Chitinimonas arctica: one gene and its partner. The main gene of each other region encodes a partner of the protein of the gene in region 2 in a complex. Links are inferred from orthologs where the notes say so. Each region holds a gene or a part of one and is shown on either strand. Other genes may lie near its edges.

The links.
Region 1: the proteins of trxB (region 2) and trxA are in contact, whole or in part, in a crystal structure (PDB 1F6M), measured with the Escherichia coli proteins. The link is inferred for Chitinimonas arctica from one-to-one orthologs.

What each region holds. Positions count from the first base shown.
Region 1 is NZ_CP041730.1:1,132,430-1,136,966, reverse strand. Bases 862-3,698 are described here. They hold trxA (thioredoxin TrxA), read right to left. Parts: upstream 2,527-3,698; coding sequence 2,197-2,526; downstream 862-2,196. Other genes in these bases: radA (DNA repair protein RadA), read right to left, coding at 2,656-3,698; rho (transcription termination factor Rho), read right to left, coding at 862-1,980. Outside these bases: FNU76_RS04975 (ArnT family glycosyltransferase), read right to left, coding at 1-251; FNU76_RS04970 (type B 50S ribosomal protein L31), read right to left, coding at 302-565; more of rho, read right to left, coding at 730-861; more of radA, read right to left, coding at 3,699-4,020; FNU76_RS04950 (DUF8508 domain-containing protein), read left to right, coding at 4,264-4,537. UniProt on the Escherichia coli protein: Participates in various redox reactions through the reversible oxidation of its active center dithiol to a disulfide and catalyzes dithiol-disulfide exchange reactions.
Region 2 is NZ_CP041730.1:457,977-462,644, forward strand. What follows is about bases 458-3,425. They hold trxB (thioredoxin-disulfide reductase), read left to right. Parts: upstream 458-1,448; coding sequence 1,449-2,402; downstream 2,403-3,425. Other genes in these bases: FNU76_RS02110 (hypothetical protein), read right to left, coding at 458-509; FNU76_RS02115 (MlaE family ABC transporter permease), read right to left, coding at 506-1,216; FNU76_RS02125 (hypothetical protein), read right to left, coding at 2,461-2,664; FNU76_RS02130 (leucine-rich repeat domain-containing protein), read left to right, coding at 2,659-3,425. Also shown: more of FNU76_RS02110, read right to left, coding at 1-457; more of FNU76_RS02130, read left to right, coding at 3,426-3,816; FNU76_RS02135 (leucine-rich repeat domain-containing protein), read left to right, coding at 4,238-4,668.

The DNA of each region.
Region 1 (4,537 bases), 670 kb from region 2 along the record:
TTGCGCACGATATCGGCAACCAGGGTTTCATCCGGTTTGAGCGGTTCGCGGCCCAGCAGGCCGGGCAGCAGCCAGACCAGGCATAGCAGCAACAGCAACCAGGGCTTTTCGGTGGCCGGAGGCAGATCCTGTTCGTGCGGTGGGGTATAAGTCAGCATGGCAAGGCGTGTTTCGGGCGAATGGCGAAGTCTAGCAGGCGGGTCGATGGACGTATCCGCCACGCGAGGCGTGGGCATGAAAAAAGGCAGCACGCGGCTGCCTTTTCCTGCACAAGGCGGCCAGGGGCCGCCCGTTGCGCCGATTACTTCTTGGCGCTGAGCATGGCGTACTTGCTGTTGAACTTCTCGATACGGCCGGCGGTATCGACGATCTTTTGCTTGCCGGTGTAGAAGGGGTGCGATTCGGACGAAACGTCCAGACGCACGACCGGGTATTCCTTGCCGTCGGTCCACTTCATCATTTCGGCGCCGCGCGCCTTCATGGTGGTGCGGGTCAGGAATTTGAAGTCAACGCTTGCGTCGAAAAAGATGACTTCTTTGTATTCTGGGTGAATGCCTTGCTTCATTTTGGGAGTCCCTTTGAGCTAAAGGTGGGCCTGGGTTGTACAGTGCCCGGTCTTGCGTAGAAAAGTCCGCGATTATGCGCGATAGGGTGTTGAACGGGCAAGCATTTTCACCCGTTCAACACCCTGTATTCCGGCGCGGCCGGCAAAGGCGCGGCCGGCAAAGCTTAGCGACGCATCGAGTCGAAGAAGTCGTTGTTGTTCTTGGTGCCCTTGACCTTGCCCAGCAGGAAGTCCATCGCCTCCAGCTCGTCCATCGGGTAGAGCAGCTTGCGCAGCACCCAGATTTTCTGCAGCTGTTCGGACGGGATCAGCAATTCCTCGCGGCGGGTGCCGGAGCGGTTGACGTTGATCGCCGGGTAGATGCGCTTCTCGGCCATGCGGCGGTCGAGATGCAGTTCCATATTGCCGGTACCCTTGAATTCTTCGTAGATCACATCGTCCATGCGGCTGCCGGTGTCGGTCAGCGCGGTGGCGATAATGGTCAGCGAGCCGCCTTCCTCGATATTGCGGGCGGCGCCGAAGAAGCGCTTGGGCTTTTGCAGGGCATTGGCGTCCACACCACCGGTCAATACCTTGCCCGATGCCGGGATCACGGTGTTGTAGGCGCGAGCCAGGCGGGTGATGGAGTCCAGCAGGATGACCACGTCCTTCTTGTGCTCGACCAGGCGCTTGGCCTTCTCGATCACCATTTCGGCAACCTGCACATGGCGTGTCGGCGGTTCGTCGAAGGTGGAGGCAACCACTTCGCCGCGCACCGTGCGCGTCATTTCGGTCACTTCTTCCGGCCGTTCGTCGATCAGCAGCACGATCAGGATCACGTCGGGATGGTTGGCGGTGATGGCATGCGCGATATGCGTCAGCATCACGGTCTTGCCCGACTTGGGCGGGGCGACCAGCAGGCCGCGCTGGCCCTTGCCGATCGGCGCGATCAAGTCGATCACCCGGCTGGTGATGTTCTCTTCGGCCTTGATATCGCGTTCCAGCGTCATGCGCTCGGTGGGGAACAGCGGCGTCAGGTTTTCGAAGAGGATCTTGTTCTTGGTGGCTTCCGGCGTGTCGTTATTGACTCTATCCACCTTCACCAGGGCGAAGTAGCGCTCCCCATCCTTGGGGGTGCGGATCTCGCCTTCGATGGTGTCGCCCGTGTGCAGATTGAAACGGCGGATCTGCGAGGGGGAAACGTAGATATCGTCCGGACCGGCCAGATAGCTGGTGTCGGGGCTACGCAAGAAACCGAAGCCGTCGGGCAGCACTTCCAGAGTGCCGTCGCCGAAAATGCTTTCGCCCTTTTTGGCCTGACTCTTCAGCAAGGCGAAGATCAGGTCCTGCTTGCGCATCCGGTTTGCACCGTCGATATCGGTGGCCATATCGACCAGCTCGGATACGTGCTTGTGCTTTAGGTCTGACAAATGCATGTGCGGGTAGACTTTCCAGTCTTGGTGGAAGAATGATTTCTTAAGGAGGGATACGGGAATCGGCTTTGGTGCCGTGAACTGCCGGAATGGACTCATCGGCAGTTGGAACAGGTTTCAGCGCAGCTTAGTGGGCGGCCTCGCCGCTGTCAATGCACAAACGCAAAGCGCCGCCCGCTTGTTGCAGAACAAGCACGCGGCGCCGGGTCGTACAGCCGTTTACAGGTGGCTGTCGATAAAGGTGGTCAGCTGCGATTTCGACAGCGCGCCGACCTTGGTGGCGGCCACTGCGCCATCCTTGAAGATCATCAGGGTGGGGATGCCGCGGATGCCGAACTTGGGCGGGGTGGCCTGGTTTTCGTCGATATTGAGCTTGGTCACCTTCAGCTTGCCCTGGTACTCATTGGCCACCTCGTCGAGGATGGGGGCGATCATCTTGCAAGGACCGCACCACTCGGCCCAGTAGTCCACCAGCACCGGGCCGGTTGCTTGCAGTACATCGCCTTCGAAACTGGCGTCGGTCACGTGATGGATGAGATCGCTGCTCATAGATGAAATTCTCCGGTCATTGGATCGCGTCGGCTGAGCCGACAGTACAAGGTCAATGCTACCCGATTGCAGGCTCAATCGAGAAGCGGGCGTTGATTGAATGTTTATATGGGATTGATAGCTTGGGTTTCAAGCGTCGCGCAAGGCCGCCACGGCCTGCTCCAGCCGGTCCACGGCCTGCACGGTCATGCCGGGAATGGGCGTCTTGGGGGCATTGGCCTTGGGGATGATGGCCATGGTAAAGCCCAGCTTGGCCGCTTCCTTCAAACGCTCCTGGCCGCGTTGCACCGGCCTGACTTCGCCCGCCAGGCCCACTTCGCCGAACACCACCAGCTTGGCCGGCAAGGGCCGGTTGCGCAGCGAGGAGACAATCGCCAGCAATACCGCCAGGTCGGCGGCGGGCTCGGCGATGCGCACGCCGCCCACGGCGTTGACGAACACGTCCTGGTCGAAACAGGCCACCCCGGCGTGCCGGTGCAGCACCGCCAGCAACAGCGCCAAGCGGTTTTGCTCCAGTCCCACCGCCAGGCGCTTGGGATTGGGCGCATGCGCCTCATCCACCAGGGCCTGTATTTCCACAAGCAGCGGGCGGGTACCCTCTTGCGTGACCAGCACGCAGGCCCCGGCCACCGGCTCGGCGTGTTGCGACAGGAACAGCGCGGACGGGTTGGTGACGCCGCGCAGGCCTTTGTCGGTCATGGCGAATACGCCCAGCTCATTGACCGCGCCGAAACGGTTCTTCTGCGCGCGTATCAGCCGGAAGCTGGAGTGGGTATCGCCCTCGAAATACAGCACCGCATCGACGATATGCTCCAGCACGCGCGGACCGGCCAGCGCGCCATCCTTGGTGACGTGGCCGACCAGCAGGATGGTGGTGCCGCTGGTCTTGGCGTAGCGGGTCAGCTGGGCCGAGCATTCGCGCACCTGGGCCACCGAACCGGGCGCGGACTGCAAGTGTTCGCTGTAGACCGTCTGGATCGAGTCGATCACCACGATTTCCGGTTTCTCGGCCGACAAGGTGGCGAGAATGGTCTCCATATTGATCTCGGCCAGCAGCCGTACCGGGCCTGCGTCCACCGTCAGGCGGCGGGCGCGCAGGGCGATCTGCTGGGCCGATTCCTCGCCGCTGACATACAGCACCCGATGTTGATTGCCGATATGCGCCAGTGCCTGCAATAGCAGGGTGGACTTGCCGATCCCAGGGTCGCCGCCGATCAGCACCACGCCGCCGCGCACCAAGCCGCCGCCCAACACCCGGTCCAATTCCTCGCTGCCGGTCGAAAGCCGTGGCAGCTCGGCCGTCTGCACGTCGGTCAGCGATTGCACGCCGCCGCCGGCCGCCAGGGCGCTGAAGCGTCCGTGGCTTGGTTTGGACTCGACCGCGATGGTTTCGGAGAGCGTGTTCCAGGCGCTGCAATGGGGGCATTGGCCCTGCCATTTCGGGTTGATACCGCCGCAATCGGCGCAGGTGTAGACGGTTTTGGGTTTGGCCATGGGTATGCTTTCCCGGTCAAGGGAGGAGGGGAGGGCGGGAGGGGGCTGCAGGGACCTGCGAAAATAACCCGACAAAAGCGTTGTGATCGTGCCACGGTAAAATATAAACGTCACCAGCTTGTCATGTCTTCCTTGTAGTTTTGCGCCCGTTTGCCAGTCTGAGCAGCGCCGCAAATATAGAACGGCGCTATCCGCGTGGGCGGCCGGTACCGCACCCGCATCCATCGAACAAACGGGGAAATCATGAAGCAGAAGGATATTGCCATCGCTATTGCGATGGCAGGGCTGGCCATGCCGGCGTTGGCGGCTGGGCTGCCGGTCATCAGCCAGGTTTATGGCGGCGGCGGCAATAGCGGGTCGGTGTGGCGCAATGACTTTATCGAATTGTTCAATCGCGGCGATGCGCCCGTCACCCTCGACGGGTGGAGCGTCCAATACGCCAGCGCCAGCGGTAGCAATTGGCAGAAGACCAGCCTGAGCGGTGTCCTCCAGGCGGGCCAATATTACCTGGTACAGC
Region 2 (4,668 bases):
AGGCCTGGCCGCTGGACGCCCAGCACCAACCAGGCGGCATGCGGGCATTCGGCGGCGAACAGCCTGCTCAAGCTGGCGGCATCGCCTTCATCCAGGCGGCCGAACCATTCGCTTTCGGCCAATATCAGCGCCGGCCGTGCCATCAGGGTACGCAAGGCGCAGGCAATACGGCGCTGGCGGCCGTTCAAACCGCCAGCCGGCGCCGCCGCGAACGACTGGCGCTCCTCCAGCGGCATGCCCAAGCCATCGAGCAGCCTGGTGAAGCGTGCCTCCTGGGCCGCCCCGGGCGGATCGGCAAAATAGCTTAAGGGCAACAGGCAGTTTTCCCAAACCCTTAGATTGGCCAACAGGCCGCCTTCGCCCGGCAGCCAACCATGCGGGCCGGCCACGCTCTCGGCCGCCTGCTCGAACAGTTCCCCTCGGGCATGGCCGGCCAGGGGCAAATGGCAACGCCCACCCTCTTCCAGCACCAGCGGCTGACCGGCATGCACCCATTGCAGAATACTCATGCGATATGCCCCAGCAGGATAAAGCCCAGATCCAGCGCAAACAGGGTCAGCACCGCGCGGATAACGGCGCTGGAGGCCGCGATCGGCACGTCGGTGACGCTAAGCCCGCCGGAAAGGCCACGGGCGCAGGCGACCGTGGCCATGGCAGCGCCGAATACCACGCTTTTCGCCAGGCACAGCCAAAGCGTGGACACGGATAAGGAGGTAGGCAGGCGCGCCAGCTCCGTCAACCAGCCGAAGCCCGCCACCGCGACCGCACCCGTGAGCAGGGCCGCAAGGGCGAAATAGCATGTCAGTACCGTGTTGGCCAGCATCATCCCGACAATGCGCGGCATCACCAGATAGGCGCGCACATCCACGCCCATCCGCGCCAGCGCCGCCAGCTCGCCATGCAGCCGCATCATCGCCAACTCGCTGGCCATGGCCGAGCTGGAACGGGCCGTCAGCAGAATGGCGGTCAACATGGGCGCCAACTCGGCCAGGGTAATGCGTGCCAACAGGCTCAGGCTGCCTTCGCCGCTCTGCCCTATCTGATAGTGGAGTTGCGCCACCACGATGCCGCCCACCGAGATGCCGATAAACAGCAGCAAGGGCAAGGCTTCTATGCCGCAGAAATACAATTGCTTCATCAGTACCCGCCGCACCGGCCAGCGGCGCAAGGCCGACAGGCGCATGGCGGCCGCCAGCAACAGCCTCAGGCTATTCATGGCCGCTTCTCCCGCACTGTCCGACTATCGATAGCATTGAAACAATCAATTTAATTCCTCTCCAGGGCCGGACTTATACTATCGCCAATTTTAAGGGATAGGGCGCGAAGCGTGCCTCCACCTGCTTGAAGATACCTCGCGCAAGCCTCACCTTGGCTGCATTCCGCCCTGCACAAGCCGCCCGCCGCGGCAGTACGATTCCACCCAGTTACAACGAAAAAGGAAGCCCTCCATGCCCACCACCACGCACAGCAGCCTGCTTATCCTCGGCTCCGGCCCCGCCGGCTATACCGCCGCCGTCTACGCCGCCCGTGCCAACCGCAAACCGCTGCTGGTCACCGGCATCGCCCAAGGCGGGCAGCTGATGACGACCACCGACGTGGACAACTGGCCGGCCGACGCCGATGGCGTGCAGGGCCCGGAACTGATGGCGCGCTTCGAGAAGCATGCCCGCCGCTTCGGCACCGAAATCGTGTTCGATCATATCCATACCACCAAGCTGGATGAAAAGCCCATCCGCCTGATCGGCGACGCCGGCGAGTACACCTGCGATGCCCTGATCATCGCCACCGGCGCCTCTGCCCAATATCTTGGCTTGCCCAGCGAAGAGGCCTTCATGGGCAAGGGCGTATCGGGCTGCGCCACCTGCGACGGCTTTTTCTATCGCAACCAGAAGGTCGCCGTGGTCGGCGGCGGCAATACCGCCGTGGAAGAAGCGCTCTACCTGGCCAATATCGCCAGCCACGTCACCCTGGTGCACCGCCGCGATACCTTCCGCGCCGAAAAGATCCTGATCGAGCATCTGATGGAAAAGGTAGCGGCCGGCAAGATCAGCCTGCAACTGGATAGTACGCTCGACGAAGTATTGGGCGACGACAGCGGCGTGACCGGCATTCGCGTCAAGTCCACCAAGGACGGCAGCAGCAAGGACCTGGAATTGACCGGCTGCTTTATCGCCATCGGCCACAAGCCCAATACCGATATCTTTGCCGGCCAGCTGGAAATGGAAAACGGCTACATCATCACCAAGGGCGGCAATGCGGGTGGCGCCACCAGCACCAGCGTGGCCGGCGTGTTCGCCGCCGGCGATGTGCAGGACCACATCTACCGCCAGGCCATCACCAGCGCCGCGACCGGCTGCCAGGCCGCACTGGATGCCGACAAGTATCTCGACACCCTGAAATAAGCGCTTGCCGCAAGGCTACGTGAATACAAGGGCCGCCCATGGGCGGCCTTTTTCGTTTTCATGGATCGTCAAAAAACGATACCGCACTGCAAATTTCGAATGCCTTGCTGCCGGCGACAGCACATTCCTTGGACACCTGGATGACCGGACCCGCCTCGCGAGTCTTGCCATACACCCCAAACACCTCGCCTTTCCCTGCCACATCGACACGGCGCCAGGGCAAGGCGATGCTGTCTACCGAGGAAGGATAAGCAAGATGCATCGTATTCCGTCGCATGGTTTACCAAGCACCCAAGCAGCCGCGGCGGATTTTTGGGAACGCCCCGAAAATCCAGACCTGCGCCGCGCGTTGGACGCCTTGCGCGACAACGGCGAGGACGAGTTGGAACTCGCCGACAAAGCCATGAACGACGCCGACATGGCGGACTTGGCGGCGGCACTGCGACAAGGCGCCGAGGTGCACACGCTTGATCTGTCCAACAACCCGTTCGACGACAGTGGCCTGGCGGCCCTGGCCGATGCGTTGCGGGACAACCGCAGCCTGGTAACGCTCCGTCTGAATGACTGTCAAGCCGGTTTGGCGGGCATGCAGGCCTTGGCGGCGGCCCTCAGGACCAACGGCAGCTTATGCACGCTCGAACTGCAGCGGTGCTGGCTCGGTCCGGCGGCCCTCGCAGCGCTGGCGACCGCCTTGCCGTCCAACATCACCCTGGTCGCGCTCGACCTCAGCGACAATGGCCTGGAGGACGCCGGCGCGGCCGTCTTGGCCGCAGGGCTGGCGCGCAACCATAATCTGGATCGGCTGTTTATGCGGCACAACCGGCTGACGGGCTTGGGCGCCGAGGCGCTGGGCGAGGCGCTGTTGACCCATCCCGCCTTGCAGAAGCTGGACCTGGCCTATAACCAAGTGGGCGATGCCGGTGCGCGGGCCTTGTCCAGCACGCTGCAGCAAGCCCAAGTCACGTTGACCTCGCTCAACCTGAATGAAAATCGAATCGGCGATACCGGCGCTTTCCACCTGGCCAGTGCCTTGGTCGACAATTGCTGCCTTACCGAACTCCAGCTGGAAGGCAACCCGCTGCTCAGCAACGCCGGCGCTCGGGCCCTTGCCGAAGCCTTGCGGCACAACAACCAGCTCACCAACTTGAAGCTGGGCCAACCGCGGGACAGCAGGTTCGATGACCATATCCTGGCCGCTATTTCCGCAGACATAAACCGCAATCGCAATTCAGCTGATGAGCAGATGAAGGATTTGGTGCTACGAGCATCGGGGCTTTGCCAAGAAAGTGCATTCCAACAGGCATCGGCTTGCTACCGACAGGCCGCGAACCTGATGCACTTCGATTCGGCGAGATTTGCACGCATTTTGGTGAGCCAGGCCTTGATTGAAATGAGTGAGTCAGGCCTTGATTGAACCGACCATTCGAAATGCCAATCATTTGGCCTGGGAAGGTCTGGCGCATCTACAGGCGGGGCACGCACTATGTGCAAGCCTACACAGCGCTCGGTCAGGCACTGCAAATCTGCACTGACCACACGTTCGCACTGGAGGGCATGCAAGCCTTACAGGCCAGGTCACCCTAAAGGCCATCTGAGTACAAGGGCCGCCCATGGGCGGCCCTTGTCGTTTTCATCCCGCGTCCAAAAGTGATACCGCGCAGCGAAATTCGAATGCCCTCCTGCCAGCTATCACCCACTCCTTGTGGCTTGGACACCCTGATGACGGGATCCGCCTTCGCGGGTCTGCCGATATGCCCACATACGGGCCTTACCTTGCCATATCAGCATATAGCGCCACGGCAAGGTAATGCTGTTGATCGAGGAAGGATAAAAGCATGCTTCGCATTCCATCGCACGGATTACCCACCACCCAAGCAGCCACGGCGGACTTTTCGGAGCGCCCTGCAAACCCTGCCCTGCGCAAGGCGCTGGACGCCCTGCGCGATAACGACGAGGACAATCTGGCACTCGCCGGCAAAGACATGAGCGACGCCGATATGGTGACCCTGGCGGCGGTATTGCGACAAAACAGCGAAGTACAATCGCTCGACCTGTCCAACAACCCGTTCGGCGACCGCGGCTTGCAGGCCCTGGCCGACGCACTGCGGGACAACCGCAGCCTGATCCAGCTTCGCCTGAATGGCTGTCGAGCCGGCTTGCCGGGCATGCAAGCCCTGGCTGCGGCGCTCACGGCCAATCCCGGCTTGAGTACGCTCGAGCTGCAACGATGCCAGTTCGGCCACGCAGCCCTTGAAGCCCTGGCGAA